DNA from 3 places in the Streptomyces sp. NPDC096132 genome. Region 1 is predicted to be linked to each of the others. Evidence: riboswitches for the same ligand, from Rfam matches in the RefSeq annotation. Region 1 holds a riboswitch; each other region holds the start of a gene.
The links. A riboswitch is a leader RNA that binds a small molecule or an ion and turns the genes downstream of it on or off. The one in region 1 is predicted to bind S-adenosylmethionine.
Positions count from the first base shown of each region.

Region 1 (5,255 bases):
CCCACTTCTTCTCGAGGACGACGTTGCGGCCCTTGGGGCCGAGCGTCACCTTCACGGCGTCCGCGAGCTGGTTCATGCCGCGCTCGAGGCCGCGCCGCGCCTCCTCGTCGAACGCGATGATCTTGGCCATGTGAAGTGGTCCCTCCAGGACTGGGGGTGATTCCTTCGGACCGCGCCCGCGCCCGCGACGGACGGCTCGCATGCCGCGTGGTTCCTTGCCCCACCTGGCCTGCGGGCCTCACCGACCCGGTCCTTCTTTGTCACTCTCACCTTCAGAGTGCTAACGCCAATGATTAGCACTCGGCATGGTCGAGTGCAAGCGCCTCCGCCTGATCCGCAGGTGAACACGGGCGCCCCGCGCCGCCCACGCGCCCCTCCCGGCCATGCCGAAGGGCCCGTACCCAGGAGGTACGAGCCCTTCGAAGATGAAACAGAAGAACGACGCTGTCAGTCGGCGCGTGCTTCAGCCGGTCGCCAGTCGGACCATGTCCGCCTGCGGCCCCTTCTGGCCCTGCGAGATCTCGAAATCGACCCGCTGACCCTCTTCCAGGGTGCGGTACCCGTCCATCTGGATCGCGCTGTAGTGGACGAAAACATCCGCACCACCGTCGACCGCGATGAAGCCGTACCCCTTCTCCGCGTTGAACCACTTGACGGTGCCCTGAGCCATGCCTAACTCCCCTATTACTGGCCCTTGCACAGATCCACACTTCGCGGATCCGGGTCAGACCTCACCCCCCAGTTGGATTGGGGGCGTGCGCCGGAACGCGTCGACCGCGGCCGAATGTATCTGTCCAACTGCCCTCTGCAACAGGTCACTTGGACGAGAATTCTGGACGCACACGATCCGGAATGTGGCGAGAATTCGCCAGAATTCAGGGCAAGTCGGGCCCCGCAAAAGCCACAAAAGCCACGGAAGCGGCACGCACTTTGGCCACTTCTTGTCGGGCGTAAGGCAGAATTCAAAGGCTCCGGATCAGGGTTTCGCGACCCGGTTCCCCAACTGTACCGCGCTCAACCACACTGAATTGCCCCCTCCGCTTCTCTCACGGAGGGGGCAATTCGATGAACTCTCGGTAATCACTGTTACCGACGGTTACTACCGGTGGGTACTGAACAAGGGTCAGCAGCCGCCGGCGACGGCCGGGATGATGGAGACACCCGCGCCGTCCGGCGTCGCCGTCTCCAGCCCCTGCTCGAACCGGACGTCGTCGTCGTTCACGTACACATTGACGAACCGCCGCAGCTTGCCCTGGTCGTCCAGGACCCGGGCGGCGATCCCGGTGTGGTTCTTCTCCAGATCCGAGATGACCTCCCCGAGGGTCGCGCCCTCGGCGGAGACCTCGGCGGCGCCGCCGGTGTAGGTGCGCAGGATGGTGGGGATGCGGACGTTGACGCTCACGATGTGACCTCCGGTCAGGTGCGTGCTTTTCAGGGGCGCGGGGCTGTATCGATTTGCGGCTGCGCCGCGGGGCGCGACCAGCCCCCACCGGCCCGCAGACGAACAACGACTCTTAGGCGAGCCCAGCCTCACGGAAGGACTCGAGGTTCGGACGGATCGTCGCGGTGAGTCCCGTACCAGCCACCGCATCCAGCGTCTTCAGACCATCACCGGTGTTCAACACCACCGTGGTCTTCGTCGGGTCCAGCAGCCCGTTCTCGATCAGCTTCTTCGTGACGCCGACGGTCACACCCCCGGCGGTCTCCGCGAAGATGCCCTCGGTCCGGGCGAGGATCTTGATCGCCTCGACGACCTGCTCGTCCGTCACGTCCTCCACGGCCCCACCCGTACGCCGAGCGATGTCGAGAACGTAAGGACCGTCCGCCGGGTTGCCGATCGCCAGCGACTTGGCGATGGTGTTCGGCTTCTGCGGCCGGACGACGTCGTGCCCGGCCTTGAAGGCCACCGACACCGGCGAACAACCCTCCGCCTGCGCGCCGAAGATCTTGTACGGCTTGTCCTCGACGAGCCCGAGCTTGATCAGCTCCTGCAGACCCTTGTCGATCTTCGTGAGCTGCGAGCCGGAGGCGATGGGCACGACCAGCTGGTCGGGGAGCTCCCAGCCGAGCTGCTCGGCGATCTCGTACGCGAGCGTCTTGGAGCCCTCGGCGTAGTACGGCCGCAGGTTGACGTTGACGAAGCCCCAGCCCTCGCCCGCCGGGTCGCCGATGAGCTCGGAGCAGAAGCGGTTGACGTCGTCGTAGTTGCCCTCGATGCCGACGAGCTCGCCGCCGTAGATCGCGGCCATGACGACCTTGCCCTGCTCCAGGTCGTGCGGGATGAACACGCAGGAGCGGAAGCCGGCGCGCGCCGCCGCGGCGCCCACCGCGCCGGCCAGGTTGCCGGTGGAGGAGCAGGAGAGGGTGGTGAAGTGGAAGGCGCGGGCGGCCTCGATGGCCTGGGCGACGACCCGGTCCTTGAAGGAGTGGGTCGGGTTGCCGGAGTCGTCCTTGACGAAGAGCTTGCCGGCGTCGACGCCGAGCTCACGCGCCAGGTTGTCGGCCTTGACGAGCTTGGTCCAGCCGGGGTTGATGTTGGGCTTGTCCGCCACGTCCGCCGGGACGGGCAGCAGCGGCGCGTAGCGCCAGATGTTCGCGGGTCCCGCCTCGATGCGCTTGCGGAGCTCCTCCGTTTCGTAGGAGGAGAAGTCGTACGCGATCTCGAGCGGGCCGAAACACTCCTCGCAGGCGAAGACCGGGCCGAGGGGGACGCGGTGACCGCACTCGCGACAGCTCAACGCCGCGGCGGGACCCAGGTCTACGGTGGAGGCGGTGGTGGTTTCAACAGTCTGCGCAGCCATGTGAGGCGAGGCCCTTTCTCCTCATCTTCCTCACGACGCATCTCGCCGTGAGACGGATTTGGCACCTTCCCTAGCCGGGAGCCTCACCACGACGACGTGGTCAGACCGGCTGGAGGGTTGCCGGGGCTTCATCGGGCCGTGTCCCTCTGCCCCTCTGGATGAGCGGTATGTGGTTGTTGAACGCTGAACGCCTGATGACCTCGGACATGCGATGGTCATCCGCGTTGTTCAAGACTGTAACCGAAGGCCAGGACAGTTGAGATAGTCGTCCGAACCGCGAGATGGATCACACGGTCACCTGCCGTGCACCCGGTGTGATCACGACAGTGAGGAGCCGCTGACTGTGCTGGAAGAAGCCGAGCGCTGGCTGGCCACCCGCTCCTGGTCGGTGACCGATCGCCCGCTCCACCGGATCCTGGCGGCCAAGCGCGCCACGGGCCAGTCGGTGTCCGTGGTCCTGCCCGCGCTGAACGAGGAGGAGACGGTCGGCGACATCGTCGCCGTCATCCGTCACGACCTCATGCAACAGGTCCCGCTCGTCGACGAGATCGTCGTCGTCGACTCGGGCTCGACCGACCGTACGGCCCAGGTCGCGGCGGCGGCGGGCGCGCGTGTCGTCCACCGCGACACGATCCTCCCCCGCATCCCGGCCGTGCCCGGCAAGGGCGAGGTCCTGTGGCGCTCGCTGCTCGTCACGACCGGGGACATCGTCTGTTTCATCGACGCGGACCTGAGGGAGTTCTCCTCCGACTTCGTCTCGGGCATCGTGGGCCCCCTGCTCACCGACCCGGGCGTGGACCTGGTCAAGGGCATGTACGACCGTCCCCTGGCCGGCGCGGCCGGCCAGGGCGGGAGGGTCACCGAGCTGATGGCCCGGCCCCTGCTGAACATGCACTGGCCGCAGCTGGCCGGTTTCGTGCAGCCGCTCGGCGGTGAGTACGCGGCCCGCCGCAGCCTGCTGGAGCAGCTGCCCTTCCCCGTCGGGTACGGGGTCGAGCTGGGCATGCTGGTGGACGCGCTGCACCTGGTGGGGCTGGACGCCCTCGCACAGGTGGACGTGGGGGTGCGCAAGCACCGCCACCAGGACGGGCAGGCGCTCGGCCGGATGGCGGCGGCGATCTACCGCACCGCCCAGCTCCGCCTGGCCCGCGGCCACCTGATCCGCCCGTCCCTCACCCAGTTCGAGCGCGGCGGCGACGGCTTCGAGCCGCGCACCTACTCGGTGGACACCGAGGAACGGCCGCCGATGGCGGAGATCGCCGAGTACGCGGCGCGCAAGGTCGCGTAACACCGGGGGCGGGCCGTATACGGGTGATATACGGCCGGAAACGGCCCGCCTACCGGCTGCGACCGTACGTTTGAGCGTTTCCCGTCCGGGCTAGGTTGAGGCGTATGGCTTCCACGCACGACGCTGCTGCTGCTGCTCGGGGTGCTCAGGTGCTGGTCGCGTCAAACCGCGGCCCGGTCTCCTACACGGTGGGCGAGGACGGCTCGCTGCACGCGAAACGCGGGGGTGGCGGGCTGGTCTCCGGTCTGTCGGCCATCGGCCCCGAAGCGGGCGCCCTCTGGGTCTGCTCGGCGCTGTCCGACGGCGACCGGGAGGCGGTCCGGCGCGGGGTCGGCGAGGAGGGCGTGCGGATGCTGCCCATTCCCGCCGACGTGCACGCGGACGCCTACAACGGCATCGCCAACTCGGTCCTCTGGTTCATCCACCATCTGCTCTACCAGACCCCGCTGGAGCCGGTCTTCGACGCGGAGTTCCGGCGCCAGTGGGCGTCGTACGAGACGTACAACCGCGCCTTCGCGGAGGCCCTGGCGCAGGAGGCGGCGCAGGGCGCGGCGGTCCTCGTCCAGGACTACCACCTGTGTCTGGTCCCCGGGCTGCTCCGCGAACTCCGCCCCGACCTGCGCATCGGCCACTTCTCGCACACGCCGTGGGCACCCGTGGACTACTTCGGGCTGCTGCCCGCGGACATCCGGGAGCGGCTGCTGAGGGGCATGCTGGGCGCGGACCGCCTGGGCTTCCTCACCCGGCGCTGGGCGGACGCGTTCACGGCGTGCTGTACGGAGTTCGCCGGCGGCCTGGGGAACACGCGGATCGGCGTGCACGGTCTCGGCGCCGACGCCGACTTCCTGCGCGAGCGCTCGCACCGGCCGGACGTGGAGGAGCGGATCACCGCCCTGCGCGAGGAGATCGGCGGCGAGGGGCGGAAGGCGATCGTCCGGGTCGACCGCACCGAGCTGTCGAAGAACATCGTGCGCGGCCTGCTGGCCTACCGTCAGCTGCTCGACGACCACCCCGAGTGGCGCGAGCGGGTCGTGCACGTCGCCTTCGCGTACCCGTCCCGCCAGGACCTGGCCGTCTACCGGGAGTACACGGCGGAGGTCAGCCGGGTCGCGGAGCAGATCAACGAACGGTACGGCACCCCCGGCTGGACGCCCGTCCTGTTGAAC
Region 1 covers NZ_JBIWGA010000006.1:315,622-320,876, forward strand. The annotation lists gene groL (chaperonin GroEL) at 1-130, opposite strand, end outside; gene ACIRF9_RS17100 (cold-shock protein) at 464-670, opposite strand; gene ACIRF9_RS17105 (MoaD/ThiS family protein) at 1,124-1,402, opposite strand; gene thrC (threonine synthase) at 1,515-2,801, opposite strand; SAM riboswitch class I at 2,820-2,966, opposite strand; gene ACIRF9_RS17115 (glucosyl-3-phosphoglycerate synthase) at 3,145-4,089, shown strand; gene ACIRF9_RS17120 (trehalose-6-phosphate synthase) at 4,194-5,255, shown strand, end outside.

Region 2 (5,255 bases), on a different contig from region 1:
CTCGGGGAGCGGCTCACCGACCCGCCGGCCACCCCGGCCCCGCCCCCAGCCACCACGGCAGTCGCCATGCCCGTCACACCGGCCGTCACATCAGAAGGAGAACCGCGCCATGGTGTCGTCGCCCGCACCGACCCCGCGCCCCGGTGACCAGCTCGCCTCGGCCACCGGCACCACCCGGGTGATCGTCATCCGGGCCCCCGAGAGCGCCACCGGCCCCATCGAGTGCGGCGGCACCCCGATGGTCCCCGCCGGACAGGCCCTGACCGCACCGCCGGCCGGAGAAGCGCCCGGCACCCTGATCGGCAAGCGGTACGTCGACGCCGCCGACACCCTCGAACTCCTCTGCACCGCCTCCGGCGCGGGCCCGCTGACCTTCGGAGGTGAGCCGCTGACCGTCAAGGCACCCAAGGCGCTGCCCGCCTCCGACTGACGGACCCCGCCTCCCGTACTCACCTGGTGGACGCCCCCTTGACGTCGGCCGGAGGCGGATCGACACTCGATCCAGGAATCCTAGTGAACGGGTAGGGAAACATGGGGTGCCTGGAGACGGCCACCGGCCGAGCGAGCCGCACGGCATGGTCGTCACCCCTCCTCACCTCCCGCCGTCACATCGACCTGCAGCGCGTCTGCAGCGCCATCAGCCCTTAGGGCGGGTCTTTCGGATCAGCCTGGGGCCGCGGGTCCTGGCACGCTCATCTGCGGCGTTGTCGTCGGTCCCCGACTCCCCCACTCTCGACTTCGCTCGAGCGGGGGGACCTCCATCGCGTCGGCTCCCTCCTCCGCCTCGCAGCTGCACGCACCAGGACCCGCTCACCGGCGTCACCCAGGCGCCGCGGCTCCGAGTCAGGCTGATCCGAAAGACCCGCCCGGGGCTGAGCCGGGCCCTCCCCGCGCCGAAAGCCACGGCGGTGTCCCACGGGCACCGCCCCGGTCGGCGCGTGTGGACGAGGGCCGTCTCCCTTTTCGACGTCGCATCCGCCGCGCGCACGTCCCTCAGCGCGCCCGCCTCCGGGGAGAGTCATGTCCGTCACACCGCTGGCCACCCACCTGCCCGTCCGCCCCGCCCCCGCCTTCCGGGGCCGCATCGGGCGGGACGCGCGCAGTGGCCACTACGCCGTGCCGCGCCGCTACCGCCTCCATCTGTCCACCGCCGACCCGGACGGCCTGCGCATCGCCGTCACCCACACCCTCCTCGGCCTGGACCGGGCCTGTCCGGTGACCTTCCTGCCCGCCGTGCCCGACTGTCCCGACGGCGGCCATCGGGCACTGCGCCCGCTCTACGACGCCAGCGCCCACCGCTACACCGGCCCGGCTCTCGCACCGGTGCTCAGCGACGACTGGTCCGGCCGGATCGTCTCCACCCACGGGCCCGACATCGCCCGCGACCTGGCCGAGCGCAGCGAGATGGGGGACCCCCCGGCCGAAGGCTGGGGGAGCTTCGGCGGCGGTCGGCCCGCGCTGTACCCGCGCGGCGCCGAGTCGGAGGTCGAGGCCGTCGAGCGGATGTGCGCGCGGGGCATCGAGGGGGCCGCACAGCGCGCCGGGGACGCGGGAGCGGGCGAGGCGGAGCGCGCCGCCGCGCTCGACGAGCTCCTCACCACACTCGACGTGCTGGAGCAAGGGCTCAGCGCCCAGCCGTACCTGATCAGTGATCAGATCACGGCCGCCGACGTGGAGTTGTGGGTCGCGCTGGTCCAGCTCGACACCGTGCACCGGCATCACCTCGACGCGGACGCCGTGCACTGCATCGCCGGACACCCCGCCCTGTGGGCCTACGCCCGCCGGCTGGCCGCCCACCCGGCCTTCGGCGCGCACCTCGACCTCGATGGCATCGCCCGTCGCCACCGCGCCCGCTGCCAGGGCCTGGAGGCCGCCGGCTCGGCCGTCCAGATCCTGGACTGGGCGACCCACGCGGCGGACGGCGACGGCGCCCCTCCGCAGGTCAACGGGGACTGAAGCAAGTCCGCTCCTTGGACGGCCGTTGACATTCGATCGGTCAACTGCCTTACTTACGGACCAGAACGGTCATGAGTGTCAGCGACAAGCCCTGGCTTGCTGACCGGCAACCCTCGCACCGCGGTGGGGTGCCCCAGGTGACGACCGGACCGGATGACGTACCGGCAAGGACGTTTCGGTAAGCGCGAGGGCCCCTGAGGGCCACAACAGTGACGGAGACACCCATGTACGCAGCTCTCAGGACGGCGCCCCGCCGCCTCCGGGGCTGCGTACACCCGTCCGCGCAGCCGCTCGTCGCCGACCGCGCCGTCGATCTGCTCCGCGTGAACAGCGCACTGTGTACCGCACCGGGCCGTGCCCGCTGTCGGGGCTGACCTCTCCGAAGTCCCCGCCCCGCCTCCGCGTTCCTGACGAACACCGCCCGAGCGGTGTGCCGTTGACCGCCCCACCCCGGTTCCCCGTACGCATCCGTGCGCCGTACGTCTGACGACGGCCGCCCACCGCGGCTGCGCCGGCCCGGGGTGCCCGACTCCCGCCGGAGCCCCTCATGAGTGAACCCCCAGGCGCCGTGACCCTCGCCGAGGCACCCGCCGCCGACACCCCGTCAGAGAAGCTCACCGCGCAGCGCGTCCAGCCGCTGCGCCGGCCGGGCCGCTGGATCGCCACCGCCGTCGTGCTGGTGCTGGTGGCCCAGTTCGCGCACGGACTGGTGTCCAACCCCTTCTACCAGTGGGACCGCTTCGGCTACTGGTTCCTGCGGCCGGTCATCCTCGACGGACTGCTCATCACCCTCGAAGTCGCCGCGTACAGCGCCGTGCTGGGCCTCCTCGGCGGGATCCTGCTCGCGCTCGCCCGGCTGTCGAAGAGCCCGGTGCTGCGCGCGGTCAGCTGGACCTACGTCTGGGCGCTGCGCTCCATCCCGCTGATCGTCGTCCTGCTCTTCCTGTACAACTTCAGCGCCCTGTACCAGACGCTGAGCCTGGGCGTCCCCTTCGGCCCCGCCTTCTTCACCTTCGACGAGTCCCGGCTCGCCACCGACATGGTGATCGCCGTCGTCGGCCTCAGCCTCAACGAGGCCGCCTACGCCGCCGAGGTGGTCCGCGGCGGCATCCTCTCCGTCGACCAGGGCCAGCACGAGGCGGCCTCGGCGCTCGGACTGCCCAAGGGCTACCAGTTCTGGAAGATCGTCTTCCCGCAGGCCCTGCGGTCGATCACCCCGAACTACGTCAACCAGCTGATCGGCCTGATCAAGTCCACCTCGCTGGTCTTCTACGTGTCGCTGCTCGACCTGTTCGGCACCGCGCAGACCATGGGCGCCACCTACCCCGGCGACATCGTGCCGCTGCTGCTCGTCGTCACCGTCTGGTACCTGCTCCTGACCAGCCTCGTCTCCGTCGTCCAGTTCTACGTCGAGCGGTACTACGCCCGGGGCGCCACGCGCTCCCTGCCGCCGACGCCGTTGCAGAAGCTGCGGACCGGTCTCACCGACCTGCGGGCCCGCATCCGCCGGGAGGCCGCCGTATGACCACCGAGACCGTGAAGACCGATCAGGTCGCCGACGTCGTACCCGCCGCCGTCGAGGTGCACGACGTGCACAAGTGGTACGGCGCCCACCGGGTCCTGGACGGCGTGAGCCTGACCGTGCGGCCCGGCGAGGTCACCGTGATCCTCGGCCCGTCCGGCTCCGGCAAGTCCACCCTGCTGCGGGTCATCAACCACCTGGAGAAGCCGGAGATCGGCTACGTCAGCGTCAACGGCGAGCCGATCGGCGTCCGCCGGCACGGCGACCGGCTGCGCGAGCTGAGCGAGCGGACCATCCTGACCCAGCGCGGCCGCATCGGCTTCGTCTTCCAGAACTTCAACCTCTTCCCGCACCTGACCGTGCTGGACAACGTCGCCGCCGCCCCCGTGGCGACGGGGAAGCTCGCCAAGCCCGAGGCCCAGGAACTCGCCCGCGAACTCCTCGGCCGGGTCGGCCTCGCCGACAAGGCCGGCGCCTACCCCCGGCAGCTGTCCGGCGGCCAGCAGCAGCGCGTCGCGATCGCCCGCGCCCTCGCCCTGCGCCCCGGCGTCATCCTCTTCGACGAGCCCACCTCCGCCCTCGACCCCGAACTCGTCGGCGAGGTCCTCGCCGTCATCAAGGACCTCGCGACCAGCGGCACGACCCTCGTCATCGTCACCCACGAGGTCGGCTTCGCCCGCGAGGTCGCCGACCGGGTCGTCTTCATCGACGCCGGAAAGATCGTCGAACAGGGCCCGCCCCACGAGGTCCTCGACAAGCCCCGGCACGAGCGGACCCGGGACTTCCTCAGCAAGGTGCTCTGACACCGCCCCCTGACTTCCCCCCACGGCATCACCCTCTCTCATCACACCCAGCCCCAAAGGATGGCCATGCCCACCCACTTCACCCGACGCAGCCTGATTCGCGGAATCACCGCGGCGACCGCGGTCGCCACCCTCGCCACCGGGCTCGCCGCCTGCGGTGGAGACAGCGACGCCGCCACCACGACCGACAGCGCCGCCTCGGGCGGCGTGACCATCGGCCGGGTGTCCAACGGCGCCGCCAAGGAGACGACCCTGAAGGTCTCCGAGGTCAAGTCCATCAGCGCCGAACTCCCGGACGCCGTCAGGAAGAGCGGCACGCTGAACATCGGCGTCGGCGCCCTGCCCTCCGGCTTCGCCCCGCTGGCGTACGTCGGCGACGACCAGAAGACCCTCACCGGCGCCGAGCCCGACTTCGGCCGCCTGGTGGCCGCGGTCCTCGGCCTGAAGCCCGAGACGAAGAACTTCACCTGGGAGAACCTCTTCGTCGGCATCGACAGCGGCAAGGTCGACGTCGCCTTCTCGAACGTCACCGACACCGAGGAGCGCAAGAAGAAGTACGAGTTCGCCTCCTACCGGCAGGACAACCTCGGCTTCGAGGTGAAGAAGTCCAACACCTGGAACTTCGACGGCAACTACGAGAACCTCGCCGGCCTCACCGTCTCCGTCGGCTCCGGCACCAACCAGGAGAAGATCCTGCTGGAGTGGAAGAAGAAGCTGGAAGCCGAGGGCAAGAAGCTCACCGTCAAGTACTTCCCGGACCGCAACGGCACCTACCTGGCACTCAACAGCGGCAAGATCGACGCGTTCTTCGGCCCCAACCCCGGCATCGCCTACAACGTCTCCCAGACCGCGGGCACCGCCAACGCGACCCGTAACGCGGGCACGTTCTCCGGCGCGGGCGAGTCGCTCCAGGGCCTGATCGCCGCCACCGCGAAGAAGGACAGCGGCCTCGCCAAGCCGCTCGCCGACGCCAT
Region 2 covers NZ_JBIWGA010000003.1:139,229-144,483, forward strand. The annotation lists gene ACIRF9_RS08425 (hypothetical protein) at 1-147, shown strand, start outside; gene ACIRF9_RS08430 (hypothetical protein) at 110-430, shown strand; gene ACIRF9_RS08435 (putative leader peptide) at 532-648, shown strand; gene ACIRF9_RS08440 (glutathione S-transferase C-terminal domain-containing protein) at 1,021-1,956, shown strand; SAM riboswitch class IV at 2,024-2,147, shown strand; gene ACIRF9_RS08445 (amino acid ABC transporter permease) at 2,504-3,481, shown strand; gene ACIRF9_RS08450 (amino acid ABC transporter ATP-binding protein) at 3,478-4,281, shown strand; gene ACIRF9_RS08455 (ABC transporter substrate-binding protein) at 4,348-5,255, shown strand, end outside.
Region 2: it holds a riboswitch for S-adenosylmethionine, as region 1 does, so the genes downstream of both, ACIRF9_RS08445 (amino acid ABC transporter permease) here and thrC (threonine synthase) in region 1, are expected to answer to the same signal.

Region 3 (5,255 bases), on a different contig from region 1:
CACATGATGCGCGTGTTCTTCACCGGCGCGTTCCGCAAGCCGCGTGAGATCAACTGGCTGTTCGGCTTCCTGCTGTTCGTCCTCGGCATGTTCACCGGTTTCACCGGTTACTCGCTCCCGGACGACCTGCTCTCCGGCACCGGTGTCCGCTTCACCCAGGGCGCCATCCTGTCGATGCCGATCGTCGGCACGTACATCTCGATGTTCCTGTTCGGCGGGGAGTTCCCGGGCCACGACTTCGTGGCGCGGTTCTACTCGATCCACATCCTGCTGCTGCCGGGCATCATGCTCGGCCTGGTGGTGGGCCACCTGATCCTGGTCTTCTACCACAAGCACACGCAGTTCGCGGGCCCCGGAAAGACCAACAAGAACGTCGTCGGCATGCCGCTGCTGCCGGTGTACATGGCCAAGGCCGGAGGCTTCTTCTTCCTGGTCTTCGGTGTCATCGCGCTCATCGCCGGCATCGCGCAGATCAACCCGATCTGGGCCATGGGCCCCTACCGTCCGGACCAGGTGTCCACCGGCGCCCAGCCCGACTGGTACATGGGCTTCGCCGAGGGTCTGATCCGTTTCATGCCGGGCTGGGAGGTCAACCTCTGGGGCCACACCCTGGTCCTGGGCGTGTTCATCCCGCTGGTCCTCTTCGGTGTCGTCCTCGCGGCGCTCGCGCTCTACCCCTTCATCGAGTCGTGGGTCACGGGCGACAAGCGCGAGCACCACATCCTGGACCGTCCGCGCAACGCCCCCACGCGCACCGCGCTGGGCGTCGCCTGGGTCACGATGTACATGATCACGCTGGTCGGTGGTGGCAACGACCTGTGGGCCACGCACTTCAACCTGTCGATCAACTCGATCACCTGGTTCGTCCGGATCTTCTTCTTCGTCGGACCGGTCATCGCGTACATCCTCACCAAGCGGATCTGCCTCGGCCTGCAGCGCCGCGACAAGGACAAGGTGCTGCACGGTCGCGAGACCGGCACCATCAAGCGCCTGCCGCACGGTGAGTTCATCGAGGTCCACGAGCCGCTCAGCCAGGAGCAGCTGCACACGATCACGGCGCACGAGCAGTACGAGCCGGTCGCGATCGGTCCGGCCGTCGACGAGAACGGCGTCGAGCGCAAGATCAAGCGGTCCGAGAAGCTGCGCGCCAAGATCAGCAACGCGTACTTCGGCGAGGACCAGCAGATCCCGAAGCCGACTGTCGAGGAGTACAAGGAGATCACGAGCGGCCACGGCCACCACTGATCCTCCGGCGTCGCCACGCCACGGTCGAAGGGCCCCGTCCGGTGTTCGGACGGGGCCCTTCGCCGTGCCTCCCGGCTGGATAGGGTGGGAGCGCACTCTCCGACGAGAGAACTCGCGATCCGGTACGACACACCCAGGAGCGGCTGATGAGCGCTGTGACCCCCGCTGGAGGCGACACCGCGGCGGGCCGTTCCTGGCCCGACGTGCTGAACGCCCTGCTGTACGGCCGTGACCAGAGCGCCGACGCCACGGCGTGGGCGATGGACCGGATCATGCGCGGTGAGGCGACGGACGCGCAGATCGCCGGGTTCGTGGTGGCCCTGCGGGCCAAGGGCGAGACCGTCGAGGAGATCAACGGCCTCGTCCGGGCCATGTACGAGCACGCCAACGTGATCGAGGTGCCCGGGCGGACGGTGGACATCGTCGGCACGGGCGGCGACGGCGCCAAGACCGTCAACATCTCCACCATGTCGGCGATCGTCGTCGCCGGCACGGGCGCCACGGTCGTCAAGCACGGCAACCGGGCCGCGTCCTCCGCCTCCGGCGCCTCGGACGTCCTGGAGAAGCTCGGCGTCAATCTGGAGCTGACCCCGGCGCGGGTGGCCGAGGTGGCCCAGGAGGCCGGGATCACCTTCTGCTTCGCGATCAAGTTCCATCCGGCGCTGCGGCACGCGGGCGCCGCACGCGGCCAGCTGGGCATCCGTACGGTGTTCAACATCCTCGGTCCGCTGACCAACCCGGCCCGGGTGCGGGCCCAGGCGGTCGGGGTCGCGGACCCGCGCATGGCGCCCGTCGTCGCGGGTGTCTTCGCCGAGCGCGGCAACTCCTCCCTGGTCTTCCGGGGCGACGACGGCCTCGACGAGCTGACCACGACGGCCACCTCCCGGGTGTGGGCCGTCCGGGACGGCAAGGTCACCGAGGAGTCCTTCGACCCGCGTGACGTCGGCATCGAGCTGGTGCCGGTGGAGGCCCTGCGGGGCGGGGACCCGTCGTACAACGCGGAGGTCGCCCGCCGCCTCCTGGACGGCGAGACGGGCCCCGTACGGGACGCCGTACTCCTGAACTCGGCAGCGGCCCTGGTGGCCCTCGACCCGGGCCCCGGGCCCCTCGCCGAGCAGATCCGCACCGGCATGGCCAAGGCGGCCGAGTCCATCGACTCTGGCGCGGCCAAGCGGGCCCTGGAGCGCTGGGTCGCGGCCAGCAACGCCTAGCCGTCACGTCACCCCGATGGTCGTCCCGCGATCCGGACACGGGTTGCGGGACGACGATCACTTCACGTACGTTCCTGTACCAGGTCATGAGTGACAGTCATGAGGCCCCGGCCGACTGTCCGGCAACCCTCCGTCCGTGGCGGGGTGCCCCGGGTGAAGACCAGGCCGTGGGCAGCGAGGTCCACGGCAAGCGCGGATCCCTCACGAACCAGGGATCCTGGTCGTTCGAGGAGTCTTCCGTGAGCAAGCGAATGCGATAGGGCGCCGAGCCCCGCCTCCGCACACCCATCTCACTTTTCTCTTTTCTCACGGGAGTTCCCCATGTCTGTCTCCACCGCTGCCTCCGCCCAGACCATTTGTGCCCCGCTGCCCGTTCTGGGCCGGGATGTCACCGTCCCGCTCGTCACGGGCGGCGAGGTCACCTACGCGGCGCTCGACTACGCGGCCAGCGCCCCGGCCCTCCAGCGGGTCTGGGACGACGTGGCGGCCTACGCGCCCTACTACGGCAGCGTGCACCGCGGGGCCGGCTACCTCTCCCAGCTGTCGACCGACCTCTTCGAGAACGCCCGCCGGACGGTCGCCGAGTTCCTCGACTGCCGCGAGGACGACCAGCTGATCTTCACCCGGTCGACCACCGACTCGCTCAACCTCCTCGCCGCCGCGCTGCCCGCCGACTGCCAGGTCTTCGTCTTCGAGACCGAGCACCATGCGAGCCTGCTGCCCTGGAAGGACGCCCGGGTCACCTACCTCGACGCCCCGCGCACCCCGGAGCGGGCCGTCGAGACCCTGGAGCGGGCCCTCGCCGCCCGGGACCCCCAGGGCCCCGCCCTGGTGTGCGTCACCGGCGCCTCCAACGTCACCGGCGAGCTGTGGCCCGTACGCGAACTGGCGGCTGCTGCGCACGCCCACGGTGCCCGGATCGTCCTCGACGCCGCGCAGCTCGCCCCGCACCACCCGGTGAGCGTCCAGGACCTCGACGTCGACTGGGTCGCCTTCTCCGGGCACAAGCTGTACGCCCCCTTCGGCTCCGGCGTCCTCGCGGGCCGCGCGGACTGGCTGCGCGAGGCCCAGCCGTACCTGGCCGGCGGCGGCGCCAGCCGCAAGGTCACCCGGCGCGAGGACGGGGGAGTGGACGTGGAGTGGCACGAGAGCGCGGCCCGCCACGAGGCCGGCTCCCCGAACGTCATCGGCGCCTACTCCATCGCGTCGGCCTGCAAGGCGCTGACGGAGGCCGGCTTCGACACCCTCGTGGCCCGCGAGCAGCACCTCGTCGAGAAGGTGCGGGCGGGCCTGGCCGAGGTCCCGGAGGTCCGGATCCTCTCCCTCTTCGGCGACGACGCCCCGCGGGTCGGCGTGATCTCCTTCGTCGTCGAGGGCTGGAACAGCTCCCACTTCGCCGCGGCCCTCTCCGCCGAGTACGGCATCGGCGTCCGCGACGGCCTGTTCTGCGCCCACCCCCTCGTGCGCACCCTTCTGGGCAGCGACCCGCAGACCCAGGGCGAGTGCGGCGCCCCGGAGGCGGCCCCGGGCGAGAAGTCCCTCAACGCCATCCGGGTGAGCTTCGGCGCCGGCACCCCCGACGAGCACGTGGACCGCTTCGTGGCGGCGGTCCGGGAGCTGGTGGCCGACGGCGCGAAGTGGACGTACCGCACGGAGGACGGCCGCTGCGTCCCGGCCGTCTGACGTACCGACGTCTACCCGGGCCGATACGCTCCCCTCAGCAACTGTACGGAGGGCAGGGGGAGCACGGGGTGCAGGAGCTGCGCGAGACGGATCCTCGGACCATCGGTCCCTACCGGGTCCTGGGCAGACTCGGATCCGGCGGCATGGGGGAGGTGTACTTCGCCGAGGCGCGGGGCGGGCCGCGGCTGGCCGTGAAGGTGGTGCGGGCCGAACACGCGGAGGACCGCACCTTCCGCGCGCGGTTCCGGCACGAGGTGCGGGCCGCGCAGAGCGTCGGAGGGGCGGGCACGTACACCGCGCGGGTCGTGGACGCGGACACCGAGGCCGAACGGCCGTGGATGGCCACCGAGTTCGTGGCCGGGCCGAACCTGCGGGACGCGGTGCTCGACGGCGGGCCCCTGCCGGGGGACGCGGTACGGCTCCTCGCGGCCGCGCTGGGCGAGGCGCTGGCCGCGATCCACGCCAAGGGGCTGGTGCACCGGGATCTCAAGCCCTCCAACATCCTGCTCGCCTCCGACGGTCCCCGGGTCATCGACTTCGGGATCGTCCGGGCCCTGGAAGGGACGGCGCTGACCCGGACCGGGGTGGTCGTCGGCTCGGTCGGCTATGTCTCGCCGGAGCAGATCCGCAACGGCGCCCGGGTGGGGCCGGCCTGTGACGTCTTCTCGCTGGGCGCGGTCCTCGCGTATGCCGCCGGCGGACGGGAACCGTTCGGCGAGGGACAGGATTCGGTTGTCCTGTTGCGGATTCTGACCGGGGACGTCGATCTGTCCGCCGTACCGAAGGCGGATCTGCCGCTGGTGGAGTCATGTCTGCGGGACGACCCCGGCGCACGGCCGACGCCCGCGGACGTGGTCGCGGCCACCGGGCACACCGCGCGCTCCCTGCGCGAAGGCCTGCGGGCCGGGTGGTACACACCCGGCGCCCCGCGGCGGCCCGCGGCCTCGGACGGCGGTGAGCGCTGGATCCCGGAACACGGCTCGGGAGAGCGGGAGAGCCGGGTGGAGTACGTGGCGCCCATGACCGTCACCGACGTGCCGCAGGCCGCGGAGCCCGCACCGCGGGCACCCTCGCGGCGACGGCTGCTGGGAGCCCTGGCCGGCGGCGCGGCGGTGG
Region 3 covers NZ_JBIWGA010000002.1:483,246-488,500, reverse strand. The annotation lists gene ACIRF9_RS06590 (cytochrome bc complex cytochrome b subunit) at 1-1,245, shown strand, start outside; gene trpD (anthranilate phosphoribosyltransferase) at 1,392-2,456, shown strand; SAM riboswitch class IV at 2,539-2,655, shown strand; gene ACIRF9_RS06580 (aminotransferase class V-fold PLP-dependent enzyme) at 2,778-4,139, shown strand; gene ACIRF9_RS06575 (PQQ-binding-like beta-propeller repeat protein) at 4,208-5,255, shown strand, end outside.
Region 3: it holds a riboswitch for S-adenosylmethionine, as region 1 does, so the genes downstream of both, ACIRF9_RS06580 (aminotransferase class V-fold PLP-dependent enzyme) here and thrC (threonine synthase) in region 1, are expected to answer to the same signal.